Linked DNA regions of Piscinibacter gummiphilus. The protein of the gene in region 2 interacts with the protein of the main gene of each other region in a pairwise test. Links are inferred from orthologs where the notes say so. Each region holds a gene or a part of one and is shown on either strand. Other genes may lie near its edges.

Region 1 (4,220 bases), 1.2 Mb from region 2 along the record:
CGCCCGACGACACGATCTCGCCCAGCGTGGTCGACCACGTCGCCGTGGCCCGCCTGTACGGCGAGCCGCTGTTCGCGATGCCGACCGACCTGTACATCCCGCCGGATGCGCTGGAGGTGTTCCTGGAGGCGTTCGAGGGCCCGCTCGACCTGCTGCTGTACCTGATCCGCAAGCAGAACTTCAACATCCTCGACATCCCCCTCGCCAACGTCACGGCGCAGTACCTCGCGTACGTCGACCAGATCCGCAAGACCAACCTGGAACTGGCGAGCGAGTACCTGCTGATGGCGGCGATGCTGATCGAGATCAAGTCGCGCATGCTGCTGCCGCCGAAGAAGGCGGCCGAGGGCGAGGAAGCCGAAGACCCCCGGGCCGAACTCGTGCGCCGCCTGCTCGAGTACGAGCAGATGAAGCTCGCGGCCGCGCGCATCGACGCGCTGCCCGTGGTCGGGCGCGACTTCCTGCGGGCGCAGATCCACGTCGAGCAGTCGCTCGTCACCCGCTTCCCCGACGTCGACGCCGACGAGCTGCGCGCCGCCTGGCTCGACATCCTCAAGCGCGCGAAGCTCAACCAGCACCACACCATCAGCCGCGAGGAGCTGAGCGTGCGCGAGCACATGACCATCGTGCTCAAGCGCCTTCAGGGCCGCCGCTTCGCCACCTTCGAGGACCTGTTCGACGTCACCCGCGGCCCGCAGGTGCTCGTGGTCACCTTCATCGCGATGCTCGAACTTTCACGCGAGCACCTGCTCGAAGTGACACAGGCCGAGGCATTCGCTCCCATCTACGTGCGGCTGGCCTACCAGCCCGCCTAAGACGATCATCCCCGCACCGCCAGGGCTTCGTTAGACTGCGCGGTCACACCGTCCAGAGGTTCGAGACATGCAAGAAACCGCCGTTCGCATCCACCCCCGCGCCGCCGCGCAACCCGCAGCAACGCAAGCCGCCGAACGCTGGTCGGTCGAAGCCATCGAGGCCCTGTTCGACCTGCCGTTCCCCGAACTGATGTTCCGCGCCCAGACGGTGCACCGCGAGAACTTCGACCCCACCAACGTGCAGCTGTCCACGCTGCTGTCGATCAAGACCGGCGGCTGCCCGGAAGACTGCTCGTACTGCCCGCAGGCCGCCCGCTACGACACCGGCGTCGAGGCCAGCAAGCTGATGGGCGCCGAGGCCGTGCTCGACGCGGCCCGCGCCGCCCAGGCCGCCGGCGCCACGCGCTTCTGCATGGGGGCCGCCTGGCGCAGCCCGAAGGACCGCGACGTCGAGAAGGTCGCCGAACTGATCTCCGCCGTGAAGAACCTCGGCCTCGAGACCTGCGCCACGCTGGGCATGCTCGACGAGGGCCATGCCGAGCAGCTGCGCGACGCCGGCCTCGACTACTACAACCACAACATCGACACCGCGCCGGACAAGTACACCGACATCATCGGCACGCGCCAGTTCGAGGACCGCCTCGACACGCTCAACAAGGTGCGCACCGCCGGCGTGAAGGTCTGCAGCGGCGGCATCGTGGGCCTCGGCGAGACGCGCACGCAGCGCGCCGGCCTGATCGCCGCGCTGGCCAACCTCGACCCGTACCCCGAGTCGGTGCCCATCAACAACCTCGTGCAGGTCGAAGGCACGCCGCTGCACGGCACGGTCAAGCTCGACCCGCTGGAATTCGTGCGCACCATCGCCGTGGCCCGCATCACGATGCCGAAGTCGCGCGTGCGCCTGTCGGCCGGCCGCCAGGAACTGGGCGAAGCCATCCAGGCCATGTGTTTCATGGCCGGCGCCAACTCCATCTTCTACGGCGACAAGCTGCTGACCACCGGCAACCCGGCCTTCACCGCCGACCGCAACCTGCTCGACAAACTCGGGATGACCACGTCATGAGCGGCACCACCACGGCCCCGTCGCGCAAGCCCGTCACACTGCACCGCCTGCGCGAGATGCAGGCGGCCGGCGAACCCATCGCGATGCTCACCTGCTACGACGCGAGCTTCGCGCGCGTGCTCGACCACGCGGGCGTCGACTGCATCCTGATCGGTGATTCGCTGGGCATGGTGGTGCAGGGCCAGACCACCACGCTGCCCGTCACGCTGGACGAGATGGCGTACCACACGCGCATCGTCGCCGGCGCCAACCGCACGGCGTGGGTCATCGGCGACCTGCCGTTCGGCTCGTACCAGGAGTCGCCCAGCCAGGCCATGCGCAGCGCCACCGCGCTGATGCAGGCCGGTGCGCACATGGTCAAGCTCGAAGGCGGCGGCTGGACGGCCGACACCGTGCGCTTCCTCGTCGACCGCGGCGTGCCCGTGTGCGCCCACCTGGGCCTCACGCCGCAGACCGTGCACGCGCTGGGCGGCTACCGCATCCAGGGCAAGGGCGACGACGCCGTGGCCACGCTCGTGCGCCACGCGAAGGAACTGTCGGACGCGGGCGCGGCCATGTGCGTGCTCGAGCTCGTCACCGCGGCCGCCGCGCGCGAAGTCACGAAAAACGTGTCCATGGCCACCATCGGCATCGGCGGTGGCGTCGAGTGCTCGGGCCAGGTGCTCGTGCTGCACGACATGCTGGGCGTGACCCAGGGCAAGCTGCCGCGCTTCGTGCGCAACTTCATGGAAGGGTCGTCGTCCATCTCCGAGGCCGTGTCCACCTACGTGGCCGACGTGAAGGCCCGCCGCTTCCCCGACAACACGCTCCACGCGTACTGACCTCCCCGCGCATGCAGATCCTCCACACCATCGACGCGCTGCGCGCGGCCCTGCCGGGCCCCGGCGCCTGCGCGTTCGTGCCGACGATGGGCAACCTGCACGAAGGCCACCTCGCCCTCGTGCGCCAGGCCCGCACGCACGGCCTGCCGGTCGTCGTCAGCATCTTCGTGAACCGCCTGCAGTTCGCGCCCCACGAGGACTTCGACACCTACCCGCGCACGCTGGAGCGCGACGCCGACCTGCTGCGCGGCGCCGGCGCGAGCTTCGTGTTCGCGCCGCAGGAATCCGAGCTGTACCCGCAGCCGCAGACCTTCAAGGTCCACCCCGACCCCGCGATCGCCGACATCCTCGAGGGCCACTTCCGCCCCGGGTTCTTCACCGGCGTGTGCACGGTCGTGATGAAGCTGTTCCAGTGCGTGCAGCCGCGCGTGGCCGTGTTCGGCAAGAAGGACTACCAGCAGCTCGCCGTGATCCGGCAGATGGCGCGGCAGTTCGCGCTGCCCATCACGGTGGAAGGCATCGACACGTCGCGCGCCGACGACGGCCTCGCGCTGTCGTCCCGCAACGGCTACCTGAGCCCCGAGCAGCGCCAGCAGGCCGTGGCCCTGTCGCAGGCCCTGCGCCAGATCGCGAATCGCGTGCGCCTCGACCCGTCGTCGCTGCACGTGGCGGAAGCCGAAGGCGCCGCAACGCTCATGGCCCAGGGCTGGGCGCCCGACTACCTCACGGTGCGCCGCCGCGACGACCTGCTGCCGCCGGACGCCGGCGACCTCGCCGGGCCGCTGGTGGTGCTGGGCGCAGCACGCCTGGGCACCACCCGGCTGATCGACAACCTCGAGTTCTGAGGCAAGTCAGAGCGGCACTCGACGGCTGACGCGGCCCGCGTCGCGGGCCTCGGGGTCGGCGAACAACAGCAGTTCACTGCCGACCTCGCGGCCGATCGGGAAGGACCACAGCTCGTCCGCGCCGGGCAGTTCGGTCCACTGGCGGCCGGTGACGGCATCCACCAGCAGCGCGCCGCGCTGCACGCCGCGCGAGAAGGGCTCGGTCCAGTCCTGCAGCGGATGCTCGTCCGGCACGAAGGGGGTGAGGTGGATGCGCTCGCCGCACCAGGCGCCCGGACCATCCAGGGGCAGCAGCCCCGTGGCATCGCGAGGGCCGTCGACCGGCCGGCCGTCCACCCACAGGTCGCTGCCGTCCCCGCCGTCGGGCCTCCATTCCAGGGCCTGGCGCCGCCCCTCGGGGCTGACGGTGAAACACAGCGTGCCCGCACCGGAGCCGTCATCCTCGGCGCCGTAGCTGCCGGTGTGGAACCGGTCCCTGGGGCGTTTCAGCAGCCCGAGCACCACGAAGTCGTCGACGGTCAGCCGCGCCAGCACCTCGGCGAGCCGGGCGAAACGAGCGTGGCGGTCCGCCGGGCCCGGGCCCAGGCCGTGCAGATGCCAGGCCTCGCGGGCATCGGGACCCGAGAGGCCGTCGGGTTCGATGCGGGCAGGCGCCTTGCGGCTGAAGGAGAAGAGG
Region 2 (5,569 bases):
ACCACCACCGCCGCCAGCTCGACGTGCCGGGCCTGCTGCTGCTCACCGCCGCGGTGCTGTGCCTGCTGAACGGCCTCGTGCACCTGCACGACCAGGCCCATGCGCTCGCCATCGGTCTGCTGCTGGCGTCGGCCGTCGCCACGTTCGGCTTCATCACGCGCCAGCGCCGTGCCGCCCACCCGATGATGCAGCTGAGCCTGTTCGGCAACCACACGTTCTCGTGGGGCGGGGTCGTGGCCTTCATCTACGGCATGGCGCTGTTCGGGTCCACGTACCTCGTGCCGGTGTTCATGCAGCTCGCGCTGAAGCTGCCGCCGTCGCAGGCCGGCGCCGTGCTGCTGCCCGCGGGCATCGCGCTCGCGGTCACCATCCCCGTGGCCGGCCGCCTGGCCGACCGGCTGGCCTTCCACCGCACGCTGTCGGCCGGGGTGCTGCTGCTCGCGGTGTCGTTCTGGCTGATGCTGTCGGTGGGGCTGACCACCGCGCTCGGGATCATCACGCTGTGGGCCATCGTCGGACGCATCGGCCTCGGGCTCGTGCTGCCCTCGCTGAACCTCGGCGCGGTGCGTTCACTGCCGATGGCGCTGCTGCCCTACGGCGCGAGCGGCATCAACTTCCTGCGGCAGCTGGGGGGTGCCGTGGGCGTGAGCGTGGTGGGCATCGTGCTGCAGTGGCGCCTGGTCGTGCACGCCGCCGATCCGGTGCGGGCCTTCCACGAGACCTTTTTCCTGCTGGGCGCCATCTGTGCCGCGGCGGTGGTCGCCGCGTGGCGGATGAAACCGGAAGAGGCCGACAAACCCGCCGGTCCCGGCGACAATCCGGGGCCATGAACCTCTCCATCGAGCACCTCCCACCCTCCTGCGACGTCCTGGTCGTGGGCGCAGGACCGGCCGGCAGCGCCACCGCCATCCAGCTGGCCCGGGGCGGCCTCGACGTCGTGCTGGTCGACCAGCACACGTTCCCGCGCGACAAGGTGTGCGGCGACGCGCTGATCCCCGACGCCCACACCGCGCTCAAGCGCCTGGGCATGCTGCGCGCCGTGATGGCCCGCGCGCACCGGGTCGCCCACGTGGGCTGCGTGGCGCCGCGGGGCGGCCGGGTGGACGTGCCGGGCACCCTCGCGGTGCTGCCGCGCCGCGAACTCGACGACCTGCTGTGCCGTGCCGCAGTGCTGTCGGGCGCCCGCATGATCGCGCCGGCGCGGTTCGTCGAACCGCTCCTCGAATCGGAACGCATCGTGGGCGCGCGGCTGCGCGGCGCGCAGGCGGTGCGCGACGTGCGTGCGCGCTGGGTCGTGCTCGCCACCGGGGCGGTGCCGCAGGCCCTGCTCGCCGCGGGCGTCTGCGAGCGCCAGCTGCCGAGCGGCGTCGCGCTGCGCGGGTACGTTCGCAACCCCGCCATGACGGGCCGCATCGACGCGCTCGACATCGTGTGGCACCGCGGGCTGCGGCCGGGCTACGGCTGGATCTTCCCGTGCGGCGACGGGCTCTTCAACATCGGCGTCGGCATCGCCCACAGCCACCGCCAGCTGCAGGACGGTGGCAAGCGCAAGAAGGACGACGCCAACCTCCGCGAGATCTTCGACACCTTCAAGAGGATCTACGGCCCCGCCCGCGACCTGATGACCGGCGGCACGATGGAAGGCGAACTCAAGGGCGCCCCGCTGCGCTGCACGCTCGAAGGCGCCGCGTGGTCGAAGCCCGGGCTGCTCGTGACCGGCGAGGCCGTGGGCAGCACCTACTCGTTCACGGGCGAAGGCATCGGCAAGGCCATGGAAACCGGCATGCTGTGCGCCGAGGCGATCCTCGGCGGCGGCGACGACGAGATGACCCGCAGCGACTACGAGAACGGCCTGCGCCGGCTGAAGCCACGCTTCGACCTCTACGAACGTGCCAACCAGGTGAACGCGCACCCCTGGCTCGCCGACCTGCTCGTGTGGCGGGCCCGCCGCAGCCCGCGCATCCTCGAACGCATGAGCGGCGTGCTGGAGGAAACCAGCAACCCGGGCAACCTCGTCAGCGTGCGCGGCGTGGCCCGGCTCTTCACGAGGTGACGCGCCCATGTGCCAGCTGCTCGGCATGAACGCCAACACGGCCACCGACCTGGTGTTCAGCTTCACCGGGTTCGCGCGGCGGGCCGAGGAACACAAGGACGGCTTCGGCATCGCCTTCTTCGAGGGGGCCGGCGTGCGCCTGTTCGTCGACGCGCAGAGCGCGAGCACATCACCGGTGGCGCAGATGGTGCGCAGCTACCCCATCCGCAGCAGCCACATCGTGGCGCACATCCGCAAGGCCACGCAGGGCGCCGTGCTGCTCGAGAACACGCACCCGTTCGTGCGCGAGCTGTGGGGCCGCTACTGGGTGTTCGCCCACAACGGCAACCTCGTCGACTTCCACCCGCGCCTGCACGCGGCCTTCCGCCCGGTGGGCTCCACCGACAGCGAGCGCGCGTTCTGCTGGCTGATGCAGGAACTCGCGAAGGCGCACGCGAGCGTGCCGTCGGTGGCCGAACTCACCACCACGCTCGCCGAACTCGCGCCCATCGCCGCAAGACACGGCACCTTCAACTTCATGCTGAGCAACGGGCAGGCGCTCTGGGCGCACTGCTCCACCCACCTGCACTACGTCGAGCGCCAGCACCCGTTCGGCCGCGCGAAGCTGCAGGACGAGGACATGAGCATCGACTTCGCCACGGTGACCACGCCCGACGACCGCGTCGCCATCGTCGTCACCGAACCGCTCACGCAGGACGAGCCGTGGACGGCGATGAAGCCGGGCGAGCTCAAGGTGTTCGTGGACGGCAAGGCGGTCCGGTAGTGAAAACGGCGCCCCGCGGGGCGCCGTTTTCGTTCAGCAGGTCTCGATCAGATCTCTTCGTAGAGCGGCAGCGTCAGGAATTCCTCGAACGCGTCCTGCGTGCTCATCGTGGTGAAGATCTCGGCGGCACGGTCGAACTTGCCCTCGAAGCCACCGGCCTTGATCTTGGCGAGTTCTTCCGGCACCAGCGAACGCACGAGGTCGGCCGTGACCTTGCGGCCGTCTTCCAGCACACCCTTCGGCGAGCGGATCCACTGCCACACCTGCGAGCGGCTGATCTCGGCCGTGGCCGCGTCTTCCATCAGGTTGTGGATCGGCACGCAGCCGTTGCCGGCCAGCCAGGCGCCGAGGTAGTGAATGCCCACGTTGATGTTCATGCGCAGGCCGAACTCGGTGATGGGCGTTTCCGGCTGGAAGTTCGTCAGGTCGGCGGCGGTGACCGACACGTCCGGACGCTGCTTGTCGAACTGGTTCGGGCGGTCGCCCAGCACGGCCACGAATTCCTTCATCGCCGGCTCGACCAGGCCCGGGTGGGCCACCCAGCCGCCGTCGTAGCCGTCGGTGGCGTCACGCTTCTTGTCCGCGATGATGCCCGCCATGGCGACGGCGTTCTTCTCGGGGTCGTTCTTGATCGGGATCAGTGCGCTCATGCCGCCCATCGCGGGGGCGCCGCGCTTGTGGCAGGTCTGCAGCAGCAGCAGCGCGTAGGCGCGCATGAACGGCGAGGTCATCGTGACCTTGGCGCGGTCGGCGAGGCAGAAGTCGCGGTCGACCTTGAACTTCTTGATGCAGCTGAAGATGTAGTCCCAGCGGCCGGCGTTCAGGCCGGCGCTGTGCTCGCGCAGCTCGTACAGGATCTCGTCCATCTCGAAGGCCGCGTTGATCGTCTCGATCAGCACGGTGGCCTTGACGGTGCCCTGGGGCAGGCCGATCTCCTTCTGGGCTGCGACGAAGATGTCGTTCCACAGGCGTGCCTCGAGGTGGCTTTCCATCTTCGGCAGGTAGAAGAACGGGCCGGCGCCGCGGGCGATCTGCTCCTTGGCGTTGTGGAAGAGGAACAGCGCGAAGTCGAAGATGCCGCCGCTCACGCGCTGGCCGTCGATGGTCACGTGCTTCTCGTCGAGGTGCCAGCCGCGCGGGCGCACCTGCAGCGTGGCGATCTTGTCGTTGAGCTTGTAGGTCTTGCCGTTCTGCTCGAGGGTCAGCGTGCGGCGGATGGCCTGGCCCAGGTTGATCTGGCCCTGGATCTGGTTCGTCCACAGCGGGGAGTTGCTGTCCTCGAAGTCGGTCATGTAGCTGTCCGCGCCCGAGTTGAACGCGTTGATGACCATCTTCGCGTCGACGGGGCCGGTGATCTCCACGCGGCGGCAGTGCAGCGCCTGCGGGATCGGGGCCACCTTCCAGTCGCCGTTGCGGATGTGGGCGGTCTCGGCCAGGAAGTCGAGCTTCGCGCCGCCGTCCAGCTCCTTGACCCGCTCGACCCGCTTCGCGAGCAGCGCCTGGCGCGTGGGCTCGAACTGGCGGTGCAGCTTCGCGACCAGCTCCAGGGCCGGCAGCGTCAGGATGGATTCGAAGCCGGGCAGGATCGGGGCGTTGATCTGCATGCCTTGGGGCAGGGAGAGGCTCATGGTGCGGTCTTTCTGCGAAGGTGGGAGAGACGGGACGGAACGGGCGCTGCGGCGCAGCATTCCATGACTCTATTCGAGACGCGCACTTTCATTAAGCGCTTGAAAAGTCTTTGATTTGTGACTTTCATGAATATAGTGGAGGGGCCATGGACAAGTTCAAGCAGTTGGAATCGTTCGTTTCGGTGGCCGCCCGGGGCAGCCTGACCGCCGCGGCGCAGGCCGAGGGGGTGGCGCCGGCGGTCATGGGGCGCCGCATCGACGCGCTCGAGGAACGCCTCGGCGTGAAACTGTTCGTGCGCACCACCCGGCGCATCAGCCTGACCCACGAGGGCAGCGCCTTCCTCGAAAGCTGCCAGCGGCTGCTGGCCGACCTGGCCAGCGCGGAGTCGGGCGTCAGCGCCGGCGGCGTGCGGGCCAGCGGCCACCTGCGGGTCACGGCCCCGGCCGGCTTCGGGCGGCGGCACGTGGCACCGCTCGTGCCCCGCTACCTGGCGGCGCACCCGGAGGTGAAGGTGTCGCTGAACCTGAGCGACCGGGTGGTCGACATCGTCCACGAGGGCGTGGACTGCGCCGTGCGCGTGGGCGACCTGCCCGACAGCAGCCTCGTGAGCGTGCGGCTCGCCGACAACCGCCGGCTGTGCGTGGCGTCACCGGCGTACCTGGAGCGCATGGGGGCGCCGGCCCACCCGGACGAACTGGCCCGGCACGAATGCCTGACGCTCTCCAGCGACGCCAGCCAGACCCGCGGCTGGGCCTTCTCGATCGACGGCGCGGTGACCCACCTGCGCCTGAACGGCCGCCTCGACTGCAGCGACGGCCAGGTGCTGCACGACTGGTGCCTCGCGGGGCTCGGGCTCGCGTGGCGGTCGACGTGGGAAGTGCAGAACGACCTGCGGCACGGGCGCCTGGTCAGCGTGCTGGACGACTTCGCGGCGCCGCCGAACGGCGTCTATGCGGTGTTCCCGCATGCGAAGCACATGCCGCTGCGAGTGCGGCTGTGGATCGACTTTCTCAAGCAGACCTACAGCGACGAGCACTACTGGCGGCCGCCGGAGTCCTGAAGGGTGTCATCCCGACGAACGTCGGGATCCACTGCCCGCAGTGGGCCCCGGCGTCCGCCGGGGC

Evidence for each region. The genes of interacting proteins can lie anywhere in the genome.
Region 1: the proteins of A4W93_RS02240 (region 2) and bioB interact in binary tests that used the Escherichia coli proteins (3 or more experiments, as listed by UniProt). The link is inferred for Piscinibacter gummiphilus from one-to-one orthologs.

What each region holds. Positions count from the first base shown.
Region 1 is NZ_CP015118.1:1,736,898-1,741,117, reverse strand. What follows is about bases 1-2,880. They hold bioB (biotin synthase BioB), read left to right. Parts: upstream 1-882; coding sequence 883-1,878; downstream 1,879-2,880. Other genes in these bases: panC (pantoate--beta-alanine ligase), read left to right, coding at 2,711-2,880; panB (3-methyl-2-oxobutanoate hydroxymethyltransferase), read left to right, coding at 1,875-2,699; A4W93_RS07850 (segregation and condensation protein A), read left to right, coding at 1-815. In the rest of the region: more of panC, read left to right, coding at 2,881-3,544; A4W93_RS07830 (hypothetical protein), read right to left, coding at 3,551-4,220. UniProt on the Escherichia coli protein: Catalyzes the conversion of dethiobiotin (DTB) to biotin by the insertion of a sulfur atom into dethiobiotin via a radical-based mechanism.
Region 2 is NZ_CP015118.1:514,834-520,402, reverse strand. The notes cover bases 1,050-3,938. They hold A4W93_RS02240 (class II glutamine amidotransferase), read left to right. Parts: upstream 1,050-2,060; coding sequence 2,061-2,816; downstream 2,817-3,938. Other genes in these bases: aceB (malate synthase A), read right to left, coding at 2,864-3,938; A4W93_RS02245 (NAD(P)/FAD-dependent oxidoreductase), read left to right, coding at 1,050-2,053. In the rest of the region: A4W93_RS02250 (DHA2 family efflux MFS transporter permease subunit), read left to right, coding at 1-830; more of A4W93_RS02245, read left to right, coding at 827-1,049; more of aceB, read right to left, coding at 3,939-4,444; A4W93_RS02230 (LysR family transcriptional regulator), read left to right, coding at 4,591-5,505.